2 regions of the Listeria sp. ILCC792 genome follow, and region 2 is predicted to be linked to the other one. Evidence: a T-box and tRNA genes for the amino acid it is inferred to sense, from the RefSeq annotation. Region 2 holds a T-box; the other holds one or more tRNA genes.
What was found. A T-box is a leader RNA that pairs with one kind of tRNA and senses whether it is charged. The one in region 2 lies ahead of CFS60_RS01890 (valine--tRNA ligase), so its partner is inferred to be a tRNA-Val.
Positions count from the first base shown of each region.

Region 1: it encodes a tRNA-Val, which carries the amino acid that the T-box ahead of CFS60_RS01890 (valine--tRNA ligase) is inferred to sense. The anticodon was not compared.

Region 1 covers NZ_FYBO01000005.1:69,456-77,103, reverse strand. The annotation lists gene dnaA (chromosomal replication initiator protein DnaA) at 1-1,197, opposite strand, end outside; gene CFS60_RS07290 (hypothetical protein) at 1,635-2,102, shown strand; gene rpmH (50S ribosomal protein L34) at 2,250-2,384, shown strand; gene rnpA (ribonuclease P protein component) at 2,468-2,830, shown strand; gene yidC (membrane protein insertase YidC) at 2,871-3,734, shown strand; gene jag (RNA-binding cell elongation regulator Jag/EloR) at 3,731-4,351, shown strand; gene CFS60_RS07265 (metallophosphoesterase) at 4,482-5,648, opposite strand; tRNA gene CFS60_RS07260 (tRNA-Val) at 5,749-5,821, opposite strand; gene CFS60_RS07255 (DUF4097 family beta strand repeat-containing protein) at 5,917-7,008, opposite strand; gene CFS60_RS07250 (HAAS domain-containing protein) at 7,010-7,597, opposite strand; gene CFS60_RS07245 (PadR family transcriptional regulator) at 7,590-7,648, opposite strand, start outside.
Region 2 covers NZ_FYBO01000001.1:392,297-399,944, forward strand. The annotation lists gene hemL (glutamate-1-semialdehyde 2,1-aminomutase) at 1-1,011, shown strand, start outside; T-box leader at 1,052-1,271, shown strand; gene CFS60_RS01890 (valine--tRNA ligase) at 1,320-3,971, shown strand; gene CFS60_RS01895 (folylpolyglutamate synthase/dihydrofolate synthase family protein) at 4,029-5,309, shown strand; gene CFS60_RS01900 (A24 family peptidase) at 5,551-6,261, shown strand; gene radC (DNA repair protein RadC) at 6,258-6,923, shown strand; gene CFS60_RS01910 (rod shape-determining protein) at 7,129-7,648, shown strand, end outside.

The sequences.
Region 1 (7,648 bases), on a different contig from region 2:
GTCTGTAAGTTCACGGGATAGATACATCGCAATTTGTCTAGGAAAAGCAATACTTTTCGTTCGTTTTTTTGCTTTAAAATCTTCTAATTTAACATGGAAATATTCGCCAACTGCTTCTTGAATACTGCTAATCGTTATAACGGTCGATTTTGAGTTCGGAATAATGTCTTTCAAAGCTTCCGCAGCAAGGCCAGCAGTAATATCTTTATTGACTAAAGAGGAGTACGCGACTACACGAATGAGTGCACCTTCAAGTTCCCGAATATTGGAATCAATTTGGTTGGCAATATAAAGCATGACTTCATTTGGAATGTCAAGGCCATCTGCTTTTGCCTTTTTCCGTAAAATAGCAATCCGTGTTTCAAGATCCGGTGGAGTAATGTCTGTAATGAGTCCCCATTCAAAGCGAGAACGAAGTCGGTCCTCTAATGTTGGAATCTCTTTCGGCGGCCGATCACTGGAAATAATAATTTGTTTTTGTTCGTCATAAAGTGTATTGAAAGTATGAAAGAACTCTTCTTGTGTTCCTTCTTTACCAGCTAAAAATTGAATATCATCGATTAATAAAACGTCGACATTCCGATATTTTGTTCGAAATTCTTCGGTCTTATTATCCCTAATAGAACTAATAAATTCATTTGTGAATTTTTCGCTTGATAAATACATAACTTTGGCATTTTCTTTATGTTGCTGTACGTAATGACCTACGGCGTGCATTAAATGGGTTTTTCCAAGCCCTACGCCCCCGTAAATAAATAATGGATTATAGGCTTTTGCAGGCGCTTCGGCAACAGCAAGTGAAGCCGCATGAGCAAATCGATTTCCTGAGCCAATAACAAATGTATCAAAAACGTATCTAGGATTTAACATATGTTTGGCATTGTCTGGATCATTTTCATCCAACATAATTTGGTTAGGTGGGATGGGCTTATAATCAAAGTTTTCATCTTGTTCACCATCAATAAAACGAACTTCAAACAATGTTCCGGTTACTTCTTGCAAAATATTTGCGATAAATTGCGTATAACTTTTTTCTAGCCAATCCCGTACGAAATTATTAGGAGCTGAGATAATAAATGTATTATCTTCTAATGAATGTGCAGTCGTTGATTTCATCCATGTGTCGTAACTTGGTTTACTCATATTTTTTTGGACGATTTGTAGCACATCAGACCAAACATCTTCAATTGGTTGCAAAAAACTCCCCCCTCTTCTTTTTTTATTATTTATCCACAAGCTAGAAAAACAGTGGATAAAGATATCCCGGTACTGTTTAAAAAATATCCACAATGTAAAACGATACTGTGGATAAGTTTAGTTTTCCCCAATTATTTTACTCTTCAACACCTGATATATTATCAAAAAAAAGCTTGAATAGCAAGGACTTTCAAAATTGCTCCCCAAACTTATCCACCTGTGAAAAAAAGTTGTCCACAGTATGTGTTATTGTGTATAACTTGTGAGTAGCCATCTGAATAAAATTTAAAATCAATTCAAATTATCCACAATAAAAATCGCAATATGTGGATAATTTTAAAAGAACGTTTAAGTTTATCCACATACTAAACAAAAAATATAAAGCTATGGTAGAATGAAAGTACAGTGTAAATTTGACAAAAAGGTTGTGTTCAAGCATGCATTTTCAGAGATTAATCAATAGTAAAGATTTAGAATTTTACCGAGTTGCTGAACAAAGTAATAGAGAAAAAGCGTTTGGTTATTTAGTCATTTATGATAAAAGGGAACCAGCTGTATTAAAAGATTTTACTGTTTTTTATAAAAGTAGCATTGAACCAAAAATATTTGAAGAAAGCCTTAAAAAAAATCATATTTATGTTCTTTTCTTCCATTTCACAGATATAGAAGACGTCGATGAGATGCCAAAATTTTCGAAAGTTATTCATTTTATAGAAGATTTATTGAAATTTAATGAGTCAAGCTATTACATGGATAATTATTTGATTCAAAAAAATTTATATTTTGAATGCCCACTAGAGTATGAAAAAATTGGTGAGTTTCTTCAATATTTAGAGGAAGTCTCCAAACGAAAAATTCCCTATTTTAAAACAGAGAGAAAAAAATATCTGAATTTATCGCAGTAAAGGGGTTTTTTTGATGTTTAAAATATGGTATGATTATGTGCGGAGTTTATCTAGCTCTATTGACAAATAAAGTTAATTTACGTACAATATTTAAGACTGTCTAATAGATTTAATTCGATTGGACCCATTTATGGGAGGTGTAACAAAGTGAAAAGAACATATCAACCAAGTAAACGTAAAAGAAAAAAAGTACATGGTTTCCGTACACGTATGAGTTCTAAAAACGGCCGTAGAGTTTTAGCAGCACGTCGTCGTAAAGGAAGAAAAGTATTATCTGCGTAGACCACTGAAAAGGCTCAGTGGTTTTTTTATTGGAAGGTTTAAAGTATTTTCTTACTTAGGTAGGACATTCCAAAGGAGTCTGTATGAAAAAAGAGTATCGGATCAAAAAAAATGATGATTTTCAGCTTGTTTTTAAGAAAGGGAAGTCATTTGCTAACCGGCAATTTGTCGTGTATAAATTAAAGAGAGAAGATTTACAACATTTTCGAATTGGTTTATCCGTTAGTAAAAAAATTGGAAACGCTGTCTGTCGAAATCGTATTAAACGTTACATACGACAAGCTTTTCATGAATTTGAGAACGAAATTGATTCGCAAAATGATTATATTATTATCGCCAGAAAACCGGCGGCCAACATGGATTTTCACGAAGTAAAGAGTAGTTTAGAGCACGTTTTAAAAATTGCTAAGGCGATGAAACGTTCTAAAAAGAGCTATTCAAAATGAGTGGGAATTTTAAAAAAGGCGGAATGGGAGGTAATACTTTTTGAAAAAGAAAAAGAACCTGAAGAAAAAACTGTTTATTACAAGTTTAGTCGTTTTACTTATGACAGTTCTTTCGGGGTGTGGGTATTCAACTGACCCAATTACAAAAGACTCTACAGGATTTTGGAGTCATTACATCGTTTATCCTCTATCTTGGGTGATTACTTGGTTTGCAGATTTATTCGGTGGCAATTACGCGATGGGAATTATTGTTGTTACAATCTTAATTCGTTTGCTCATTATGCCACTTATGATTAAACAAATTAAGAGTCAAAAAGAAATGATGAATGTTCAGCCAAAATTAAAAGAACTTCAAGCAAAATATGCATCAAAAGACAATGAAACGAAACAAAAACTGCAACAAGAAACAATGCGTTTATACCAAGAGCATAACATCAATCCAATGATGGGTTGTTTGCCACTCTTGATTCAAATGCCTATTCTAATCGGCTTTTATCAAGCAATTAGCCGAACTGCTGAAATTAAAACAGATACATTCTTGTGGATGACGCTCGGAAGTCCAGATCCTTATTACATTTTACCAATTGTAGCAGCCCTAACAACATTTGCCTCATCTAAAATTTCAATGATGGGACAAACACAACAAAATAAATCAATGGCGATGATTATTTATATCATGCCAGTTATGATTTTATTCATGGGGATTACGCTACCATCAGCACTGGCTCTTTACTGGATTATCGGTAACGTATTCACCGTATTCCAAACACTTTTAATAAACAATCCTTTTAAAAATAAACGTGAACTAGAAGCGCGTGAAGCGGCAGAAGCAGAGGAAGCAAGACTTCAAAAGAAAGCTGCAAACATGAAAGCTTCGAAAAAAGGAGGTAAGAAAAGAAAGTGAGAGATATAACTGCGCAAGGACAAACTGTAGAAGAAGCTGTTCAAAATGCACTTAAAGAACTAAAACTTGAAAAAAATCAAGTTGATGTCGAGGTTATGGACGAAGGGAAAAAGGGTATTTTCGGATTAGGTTCACGTCTGGCTATGGTTAAAGTAATTGAAAAAGAAAACGGCACGCAAATCGCGACCGACTATATTTTGGATATTGCTGAAAAAATGGGTGCAAAAATCTCAATTGACGTGGAAGAAGAGGGAAAAGACATCAAAATCCAAATTTCTGGAGAAAACCTAGGCGTTTTAATTGGAAAACATGGTCAAACTTTAAACTCGCTTCAATATTTAACACAACTAATTGCTAACAAACAAACTGAACAATTTAAAAACATTATCATTAATGTTGGCGATTATCGTGAAAGACGTTATGAAACACTTTCTGGACTCGCTAAAAAAATGGGTGATAAAGCAATTAAAACACGGCGTGCAGTACATTTGGAACCAATGCCATCATTTGAACGCAAAATCATTCATGCTATTTTAAGCGAAAATACCAAAGTTGAAACACATTCGGAAGGGCGCGACCCGTACCGTTATATTGTAATTAAACCAGCAAAATCATGAAAAAGACTGATGACAAACAGCAATCTTCGTCGTTAAAGCCTCCGTTCCGCTCCTCACGTACTCAAGTACGCTCCGGTGCGGTACTCGGCTTTGCCTAGAATCTCACCATTTGTCATCAGTCTTTTGACGTTTAGAATAAATGTGGTAGTTTTTTAGTTAAAGTCGTGTGATGATGTGAGGGAATGGAGTGAATTTGCACGGTAGTGCCGTCAGTGATTGCGGCTGTAAGCAAATTTGCGTGAACACAGCCAGTATCGAGATGCACTTTGTTGTGGATTCGAAATGCATTCGCGCAGGCGACATGACCGAAAAAATGGAATGGAAGTTCTTCAGAAGCTTCTTTTTTCAAAAATAGCAGCTGATCCTGAATGGGCATATCGCGATTTAAATGGAAATTTCGCATTTTACGTAGCGATTTCTCGTCCATTTTGCCTAAATACTTATTTTTACAAGGCGCATGTGTGGCGATAAAACGCCCTTTTAATTCGTAAAAAGGCTTTGCATTTTTTACAAGCGCGTTAAATTTCGCAAGTAATTCTGCATCGGCCTTCAAAACGGGGATTGAGTCGAAATAGGTGTCGACAATTGTTTGATTGGCCCCTTTAATTTCCCCGCGAATATATTTGTAGACGAAACTTTCGTGGTTTCCGAGAACAAAATAAAAATACTTTTGATTTTCAAAGAGAAATTCGACCATCTGCCGCGTTTGTTTGCCCTTATCAATAAAATCCCCTAAAAAAATAAACGCCTGGTCATCAGGCGGGCAAGCCGCAACCCGGTCAGATCCATCAAATTGGAATCCAAAGTCTTCCAGCATGGTTTTTAGCTCCGCTACACATTCATGCGTATCTCCAATAATGTGATACGTTTTATTTTCTGGCAGCAAACAGGTCGCGTACGCCTCGTAATTGCTTGAAATCGTCAAATTCTCACGATAATCCACACGGTGAACCTTGGCGTCACTGAAATGGTGGAACGCCGATTTCGAATCCCCAAAGTCAAAAATTTCAATCGAATATCGATTCTTCAGCGCATGTCGCTTCAAATAATCCAAAAACTCATCCGCCAAGTGCGGCACGCTAACAAAAACATACTCCGTATTTGCCGGATACTGAATCGCTGCCAACAACTTTTGGTCAAAATCACCCGCGTTTTGTTCCAAATGCACAAATTTGGGTGGTACCTCGCAATCCAAAATCAACTGTGGCAAAATGATTTTCTCTAAAAACACTTCTTTCCCTAAGCGATTTAAACCTACTAAAAGAAAAAAAGTATGAATTGACGTTTTAATTTCCATAACAACCCGTCCTTAATGTTTCACGTGAAACAATCATTAATTTTAGTATAGCATAAATATAAAAACCCATTTTCTAACGAGTAGAAAACAGGCTTCAAAATGGTCCCGACTGGTCTCGAACCAGCGACCCCCACCATGTCAAGGTGATACTCTCCCAACTGAGCTACAGGACCGTATAAACCAATGATACGAATTTTAACAGCAGAAGTCAATAACAAAAAAGCCAACACCTTTATTTTGGTTAAAACAAAGTGTTGGCTTGCTAAATTTAATCGCTTATTTTAATGTCACCAGAAGAGGTGACCGCGTTTATTTCGCTAGATGCATTTTTCGAGTTGTTTGGCATTTTAATGTCACCAGAATCTGAGCGCACATTGTAAATGGCTTTAATTCCCGCCGGCAACGTTACATTTACCTCGCCCGAATTGGAATCTACAGTGACCGTTTTTGGTTCCTGATTGAAGGCTAGTTCAATATCGCCGGAGCTCGTTTTGGCCGAAGCGCTTGCCCCGAGGCCATCTAATTCAATTGAGCCAGAAGAACTGGTTGAGTGAACTTTTCCATCTAACTGGCTGCCTTCAATATCACCTGAATTTGTTTCAAGCGAAATTTGTTTCGCACTGAAGTTATCAGCAGAAATGCTACCCGAATTGCTCACCAATTTGATGGCGCTGCCTGTTACATTTTCGGCATCAATATCGCCTGAGGTCGTTTCAGTCGTTAAATCGCCATCAATTCGCGCGGCTTCGATTTCCCCGGAAGAAGCTTTCACATTTGTGTCACCAGTGAGGTCAACTAAGCGGGTGTCGCCAGAGTCATTGTTTACGCTGATTTGGTCAGCATTTGTGCGTTCAAGCTGAATTTCACCAGAAGAAGCGCTCACTTTAAGCGTCTGCAAGCTGCCGTCAGAAACCATCATATCCGACGAATTTCCTTCTACAACAAGTTCTTTAAGAGCTTGTTCTTTGTTTAAATAAATCGTAATTTCTTGTTTGCCATATATATTTATCTTCATAAAGTCAACAAACGGTTCTTTGTTTTTAACTTCAAGGTTAAGCGTGGTGCCGTCATTTTGCACCTCTGTCGTTTTAATTTGTTCGATTTCACTTTTTGTGTAGTGACCAGATACTTCTACATAATTTTTGCCATTTTGACTTTCCTTAAAAATAATATTACTGTCGTGTTCCGTATTTAATGTAATATTTTCAACCTTGTCATCTGTCAGTGTAAATGTTTTGTTATAAGCTTCGCCTTTTTCAATTACGTTGCCATTAAATGTGAAAGCAAAGCCAATTCCGCCGATGATAAGTAAAGCTAAGCCGGCAAAGAAGACGCGCCAAGTCCATTTTGTATTTCTCATTTTAACGTCCTCCTTTCAGCGTGTAAGTATGCCAAGAAATGACTAGAACACTTAGTTTTTTAACAAGGTTTGTAAACCAAAGAATAACTGGTAATAGCATTAAGCCTAGGCCGGTCATGGCAATGCTTGCAAAGCCTTGATACATTTCGAGTGTTTGTCCAAACATGAGGGAAACGAGTAGTAACACTGGTGATAAAACGAGCGTACCGACTAAAATCCAAAGTGAAATGACAAAACTCCAAATTGAAATGCCGATGGGAATTAAAAGAATTAAATCTAGGAAGATAAGACCGATGAGCAAAATGACTCTTAAGCCTGGTGTGCGTTCTTTTGTGGTCGGCTTTCTTGGAACGTAGTATGTTTCTGGCGGAGTCATAGGGTCTTGAAGTAGTTCTTCGCGTTGTGTGAAGATGTCTTCGGCGATTGATTTTGGCGTGCCGAGGCTTAGGACGATTTCTTCTTCGCTTTTGCCTTCTGCTTCGCCACTTCTAAAGTGTTCGCGGTAATCTTCGAGTAATTCTTCGCGATCAGCTGGATTTAGTGAGGCTAGTCGCTCTTCTAATTCGGTTAAAAATAGTTCTTTATTCATCTCGCACTCCCTCCTTTTCCATTAATTTTGTGACGCTGTTTGTAAAGTTAC
Region 2 (7,648 bases):
GAAAATGAATTAGCTAAACTGGTCATTGACCGTGTGCCATCAATTGATATTGTGCGTATGGTTTCTTCAGGTACGGAAGCAACGATGAGCGCCATTCGCCTAGCAAGAGGCTACACAAAACGCGACAAGATTTTAAAATTTGAGGGCAGCTATCACGGTCATGGTGACTCTCTTTTAATTAAAGCAGGGTCTGGTGTCGCAACGCTTGGTTTACCTGACTCTCCCGGTGTCACGAGCGGACTTGCACAAGATACTATTACCGTCCCTTATAACGATTTAGAGAGTGCGCGTCTAGCTTTCAGTCATTACGGCGAGCAAATTGCATGCGTCATCGTTGAACCCGTTGCTGGGAATATGGGTGTGGTTCCACCAATTGCCGGCTTTTTAGAAGGACTTCGCAAGCTCACTACTGAATATGGTAGTCTGCTTATTTTCGATGAAGTAATGACAGGTTTCCGCGTCGATTATTATTCTGCTCAAGGCTACTACGTTGTGACGCCAGACTTAACGTGCCTTGGGAAAGTGATTGGCGGGGGAATGCCCGTCGGCGCTTATGGCGGAAAACGAGAAATTATGGAACAAATTGCTCCAGCTGGGCCTATTTATCAGGCTGGTACATTGTCGGGTAACCCATTGGCTATGACCGCTGGCTATGAAACGATTTCTCAACTAACGCCACATCACTATGACCAGTTTCGCAGCTTAATTAAACGCATGGAAGAAGGCCTCACAAGTATTTCAGCAAAATATGAAGTGCCGCTATCTATCAATAAGGCGGGTTCCATGTTTGGCTTTTTCTTCACAGACAAAAAAGTGACGAATTTTGAAGAAGCTAAGACGAGCGATTTGAATTTCTTTAATGCTTATTATCGCGAAATGTTAAATCAAGGCATTTTCTTGCCACCATCTCAATTTGAAGGCATTTTCATTTCTACAGCTCATACAGAAAAGGAAATCGATAAGACGCTTGAAGCTTTTGAACAAACGTGTAAAACATTGAAAGCCAATTGACGAAATAGCCTCATTTTGGTAAACTACAAATATATATTGATAAAAAGCTTTGAAGAGGAAGAGTAAATTATTTTTGTTTTTTTAGAGAGAAAGTGGTTGGTGAAAACTTTCATTCGAAATAATTGAAGGTAGCCTCGGAGCTGCTTTTCTGAACAATAAAGTAGGAGAAGCCGGTGAAACTCATCGTTAAACGAATGAAGTGCTCAAAATTTTTGAGTAAAAAGGTGGTACCGCGAATCCAAACTCTTTTCGTCCTTTTATAAGGACAAGAAGAGTTTTTTTATTTGATAAAAATAGGAGGTTTTAAGATGGAAAACCAAAATGAAATTGAAATGCCAACTAAATATGAACCAAATAACGTAGAAGAAGGTAAGTATGCTTGGTGGCTTGAACAGGGCTTTTTTAAAGCAGAAGGAAATTTAGAAAAAGAGCCTTATAGCGTTGTAATTCCCCCGCCAAACGTGACTGGTAAACTTCATTTAGGGCACGCTTGGGACACTACATTGCAAGACATTATTACCCGTATGAAACGCATGCAAGGTTTCGACACATTATATTTACCGGGTATGGATCATGCTGGAATCGCTACTCAAGCAAAAGTGGAAGCTAAATTAAAAGAATCAAATATTTCTCGTCATGACATTGGCCGCGAAAATTTTCTTGAGAAATCTTGGGAATGGAAAGAAGAATATGCCTCTTTTATTCGCGAACAATGGGAAAAATTAGGGTTAGGTCTAGACTATTCAAGAGAACGCTTCACGCTAGACGCAGGTCTTTCAGATGCTGTAAAAAAAGTTTTTGTTTCTCTATACGAAAAAGGTTTAATCTACCGCGGACAATATATTATTAACTGGGATCCGGTTGCTAAAACTGCGCTTTCCGATATTGAAGTTATTCATAAGGAAGTGGAAGGAAACTTCTACCATTTAAAATACCCTCTAGCTGATGGTTCTGGCTTTTTAGAAGTGGCAACAACTCGTCCTGAAACCATTCCTGGCGATACAGCGGTTGCTGTGCATCCAAAAGACGAACGCTACGCACATTTAATTGGGAAAACTATTTTACTTCCCATCTTAAATCGCGAAATCCCAATTGTTGCAGATGAGTATGTGGAACGCGACTTTGGCTCTGGTGCTGTTAAAATCACACCCGCTCATGACCCTAATGATTTTGAAGTTGGGAACCGTCATGATTTACCACGGATTATTATTATGAATGAAGACGGTACAATGAACGAAGCTTCTGGTAAGTACAACGGCATGGATCGTTTTGAAGCACGTAAAGCTATCATTCAAGATTTTAAAGAGCTTGATTTATTTATTAAACAAGAACCTCATATGCATGCAGTAGGGCATTCAGAACGTACTGATGCTGTCGTAGAGCCATATTTATCTATGCAATGGTTCGTCAAAATGGGACCTTTAGCAGAAGCTGCTATTGCGATACAAAAAGAAGAAGAAACAAAAGTTAATTTCGTTCCAAATCGCTTTGAGAAGACGTATACCACTTGGATGGAAAACATTCACGATTGGTGTGTATCAAGACAACTATGGTGGGGGCATCGCATTCCTGCTTGGTATCACAAAGAAACTGGTGAGATTTATGTTGGTGAGAAAGCACCAGAAAATATTTCTGAATGGGAACAAGATGAAGATGTCTTAGATACGTGGTTTAGTTCTGCACTTTGGCCTTTTTCAACTATGGGTTGGCCAGATACTGATGCTTCTGATTATAAGCATTTCTTCCCGAATCACACATTAGTAACAGGATACGACATCATTTATTTTTGGGTTTCACGAATGATTTTCCAATCCGTGGAATTCACAGGAGAACGTCCATTCAAAGATACACTTATTCATGGACTTGTACGTGATGCAGAAGGACGTAAAATGTCAAAATCTCTTGGCAATGGCGTAGATCCAATTGATGTTATTGATAAATATGGCGCTGATTCATTGCGTTACACACTATCAACAGGAACCTCGCCAGGGCAAGATTTGAAATTTAGCTTTGAAAAAGTTGAAGCATCTTGGAATTTTATTAATAAAATCTGGAACGCTTCACGATTTGCGCTTATTAATATGGATGGCTTACAATACGATGAAATTGATTTATCAAAAATTATTGAAGTAAGTGATAAATGGATATTAACTCGTTTAAATGAAACCATTGAAACTGTTACTGCACTTTCTGAAAAATACGAGTTTGGAGAAGTGGGACGGACATTGTACAATTTTATTTGGGATGAGTTTTGTGATTGGTATATTGAAATTGCAAAAATTTCCTTGTACGGTGAAGATCAAGAAGCGAAGAAAACTACTCGTTCAGTTCTTGCTTTTGTACTGGATAATACAATGCGATTACTTCACCCATTTATGCCATTTGTTACAGAAGAAATTTGGCAAAATTTACCGCATAAAGGCGAGTCTATTACTATTGCTGCATGGCCGCAAGTAGATAAAAGTCAGATTGATTGTGCATCATCTGAAGCAATGAAAACTTTGGTTGATATTATTCGCGCAGTGCGTAACATCCGAGCTGAAGTTAACACACCTTTAAGTAAACAAATTAAAATTGAACTTAAACCAGCCAATGAAAAATTCAAAACCATTTTGGAAGAAAATATTTCTTATCTTGAACGCTTCTGTAATCCAGAAACGTTGACAATTTCTTTTGATTTGACACCATCTGATTCAACAATGACCGCAGTCATATCCGGTGTAGAAATCTATTTACCATTAGAAGGTTTAATTAATATTGAGGAAGAAATTGCTCGCTTAGAGAAAGAACTTGAGAAGTGGAACAAAGAAGTGGCAAGAGTTCAAGGCAAACTATCCAATGAACGCTTTATTTCAAAAGCTCCGGAAAAAGTTGTTGCAGAAGAAAAAGCGAAAGAACAAGATTATTTAGCAAAAAAAGCATCCGTTGAAGAACGTATTGCTAATTTGAAGAAAAACTAATCTAAATGACAGCCTTATTGAATAAGATAGGGCTGTTTTTTAAGGGAGCTGGTATATTTGAAATTCACTTCGTATGATGAAGCTTTAGATTGGATTCATGGAACGTTACGCCTAGGAATTAAACCAGGGCTTTCACGAATGGAAAAAATGTTAGAAACGCTAGGAAATCCAGAGAAAAAAGCAAAATGGATTCACGTTGCTGGAACTAACGGAAAGGGTTCTACATTAACATTTATTCGCTCCGTTCTTGAAGCAGAAGGATATCGAATTGGAACTTTCACTTCCCCATATATCGAACGGTTTAATGAGCGCATTTCTGTCAATAATGAACCAGTTTCAGATGAGATGATTGTAACGTTAGCTAATCGTGTTGCTCCTATAGCTTCCGAAATCGCCAAAACCGATCTTGGCCCTCCATCAGAATTTGAAATTATCACGACAATGATGTTTCTTTACTTTGCAGAATATGATCAAATCGATTTTGGAATCATTGAAGTTGGGTTAGGTGGCCGCCTTGATTCAACGAATGTGTTAACGCCACTTATTTCTGTTATTACAACAATAGGCCTTGATCATATGGAGTTTCTAGGTAATTCTATTGAAGAAATTGCGCTTGAAAAAGGTGGTATTATCAAGCAAAACGTCCCAACCGTTTCAGGTGTAGTTCAACCAAGCGTGATAGATGTATTGCAAAAATTAGCCAATAAGCAAAATTCTACTATTTATTTTTACGGCAAGGATTTTAATTCTAAAAAAGTTTCAAAAAATAGTTTTGTTTTTCATACAAAAAATCAAGAACTTCCTAATCTTGAAACAGGTTTAAATGGTGATCACCAAATTCAAAACGCTTCCGTTGCCATTCAAACGTTATTTATTTTACGGGAAATAGGTGATATTTCTCTAACTACGAAATCTATTTATCAAGGCTTAAAAGAGGCTTTTTGGCCGGGAAGATTAGAAAAAATTCAAGGGCTGCCTAATTTTGTCTTGGACGGCGCACACAACCCTGAAGGCATTCAATCGCTTATTAATAATTTACAACACGAAGATAATATAGAACTTCTAATTAGCATTTTAAGTGATAAAGATTATACGAGTATGATTCAATCTCTAAAAAAACTTCAACATGTACAGCTCTATCTAACAACTTTTGATTTTCCAAGATCTCTTTCGAAGGACGATGTGAAACGAATTTCAAAAGAAAACGGAATAAACGCTGTACTAGATTGGAAAGAATTTATACAGGAAAAACAATCGGCTAAATTGACGACGACTATATATATTTCAGGCTCGCTCTATTTTATTTCGGAAGTTCGAAAATTTTTATTAAGAAAGTAGTGTTTGATTTTCTCCTCCTAGATGGGGGAGTTTTTTTAATATAGTTTATCGCAAACTAAAATGCAAACGGTGAAAAAAAGATTTTACGAAGAAAGTCTGCCTACAAAATTGCATTTTTAACTAAGCAAACTTTACGAATTTAAATGTAATTCATTTCCAAAATAGATTTTTATCAATATGACTTTCTTAAAAAATACTGATAGAATCTAGAAAAAATGGAGGTTCAAATAAATTGTGCTATATGTTTGTTTTTATTTACAGTTCGATCTTTGGTTCTTTTTTACACGTTTGCGCGCAAAATTCACCACAAAAGAAACCATTTCTATTTCGTCATTCTCATTGCGATTACTGCAAACAGGAAATCTCATTCAAACACATGATTCCAATTGTTTCATATATCGTCCAAAAAGGGAAAACAATTTGCTGTCAAAAAGCGCTACACAAGATGTATTTTTGGCAAGAAATTACTTTTCCAATTTTAATGCTTGTCCTGTATCAATTTTATCTTATGCATCATATCGGTATGGTTCATTTCATTGTATTTCTCTTTTTGTATTATTTTCTTTTAACAGATATTTATTTTCTGCATGTTCCTAACCTTGCATTGGGCTTTTTTCTAACAATAATACTCATTTTTCAATTTTTAAATCAAGCGGTTTTATTCGCTACTATACAACTTATAATTAGCTTTATCGCTTATAGTGCCTGTTATTATTTTGTCAAAAAAGGATTTGGACTAGGGGATATTAAAATATTGATTATTCTAGGTACTGCAGTTGGATTTGCAACAAGTTATAAAATATTTATCTACGCGCTGACAATTGCTGCCATTTCTTTAGGTGTAGCCTGTTTAACCCATAAAATTTCGCGAAAAAAAATGATTCCTTTTGTCCCATTTATATTTCTTGGGTATTTAAGTTATTTATGTTTGAAAGTCGGTGGATTTGAATGAATTTAAAATTGGACGACCCGCCTAGGGAAAAATTAGTAAGGCATGGCCCTGATGCACTAACTCTCTCTGAATTGATGGCTTTAATTATTGAAACAGGAACAAAAAACGAGTCTGTCCTTTCTGTGGCGAATCGGATTGTTATGCGCTTTAGGGAACTGGATAGCGTTCAACACGCTACAATCGAAGAATTTCAAAAAATAAATGGTATCGGCATTGCAAAAGCTGCGAAAATTGTTGCAGCACTTGAAATGGGAAAAAGGCTAAATCAAAACGAAAAAAGCACAACTTATGTGATAAAAACACCGTTTGATGCAGTTTCAATTGTGCAGCCGGAACTTAGTTTTTTATATCAAGAACATTTTCACTGTGTCTTTTTAAATGTTAAAAATCAAATTATTCATCGCGAAACAGTGTTTATCGGTAGTTTAAACATTAGTGTTGTGCACCCACGTGAAGTTTTTCGAATTGCACTAAAATTATCTGCTGCTTCGCTTATTTGTTTTCATAATCATCCATCTGGTGATCCAACGCCTTCACAAGAAGATATCAGAGTCACAAAACGGCTTGCAAATTCTGGTGAGCTATTAGGTATTCGCCTGCTAGACCACATTATTATAGGCAAAAACAGCCATCTTAGTATGAAAGAAAAAAAGTATTTCTAAAGAAAACTTTAATTTTATTTCTTCTTATTAAAAATTAATGCCGTGATGAAACAGTTATGTTATAATGTAATGGTTGTATATGTGTTTAGATAGAAATAGTGGCACTCGAGGGATAAGGTAAACTTAATTTTTGAACTGTGCAAATGTGTCAGCTTCATTGATTACTTATACAAAAGTTAATTTTTGAAAGAAAAGGAGAATACAGATGTTTGGATTTGGAAACAAAGATATCGGCATTGACTTAGGAACTGCGAATACACTTGTATACATGAAAGGAAAGAGCATTGTTTTAAGAGAGCCTTCCGTTGTTGCAATGAAGAAAGACACGCAAGAAATAGTGGCAGTTGGTAATGAAGCTAAAAATATGATTGGTAGAACACCAGGCAATATTGTAGCTATTCGTCCAATGAAGGACGGGGTAATCGCGGATTATGATACAACAGCAGCAATGATGAAGTATTATATCCAAAAAGCTAGCAAAGGAATGAGCGCTAGCAAACCATTTGTAATGATTTGTGTTCCTTCTGGCATCACTGGCGTAGAAAAACGAGCAGTTATTGATGCAACAAGACAAGCTGGGGCAAAAGATGCTTATACAATTGAAGAACCATTCGCTGCAGCAATTGGTGCTGGGCTTCCTGTATGGGATCCGACTGGTAGCATGGTTGTCGATATTGGTGGGGGAACTACTGAAGTTGCTGTTATTTCTCTAGGAGGTATTGTCA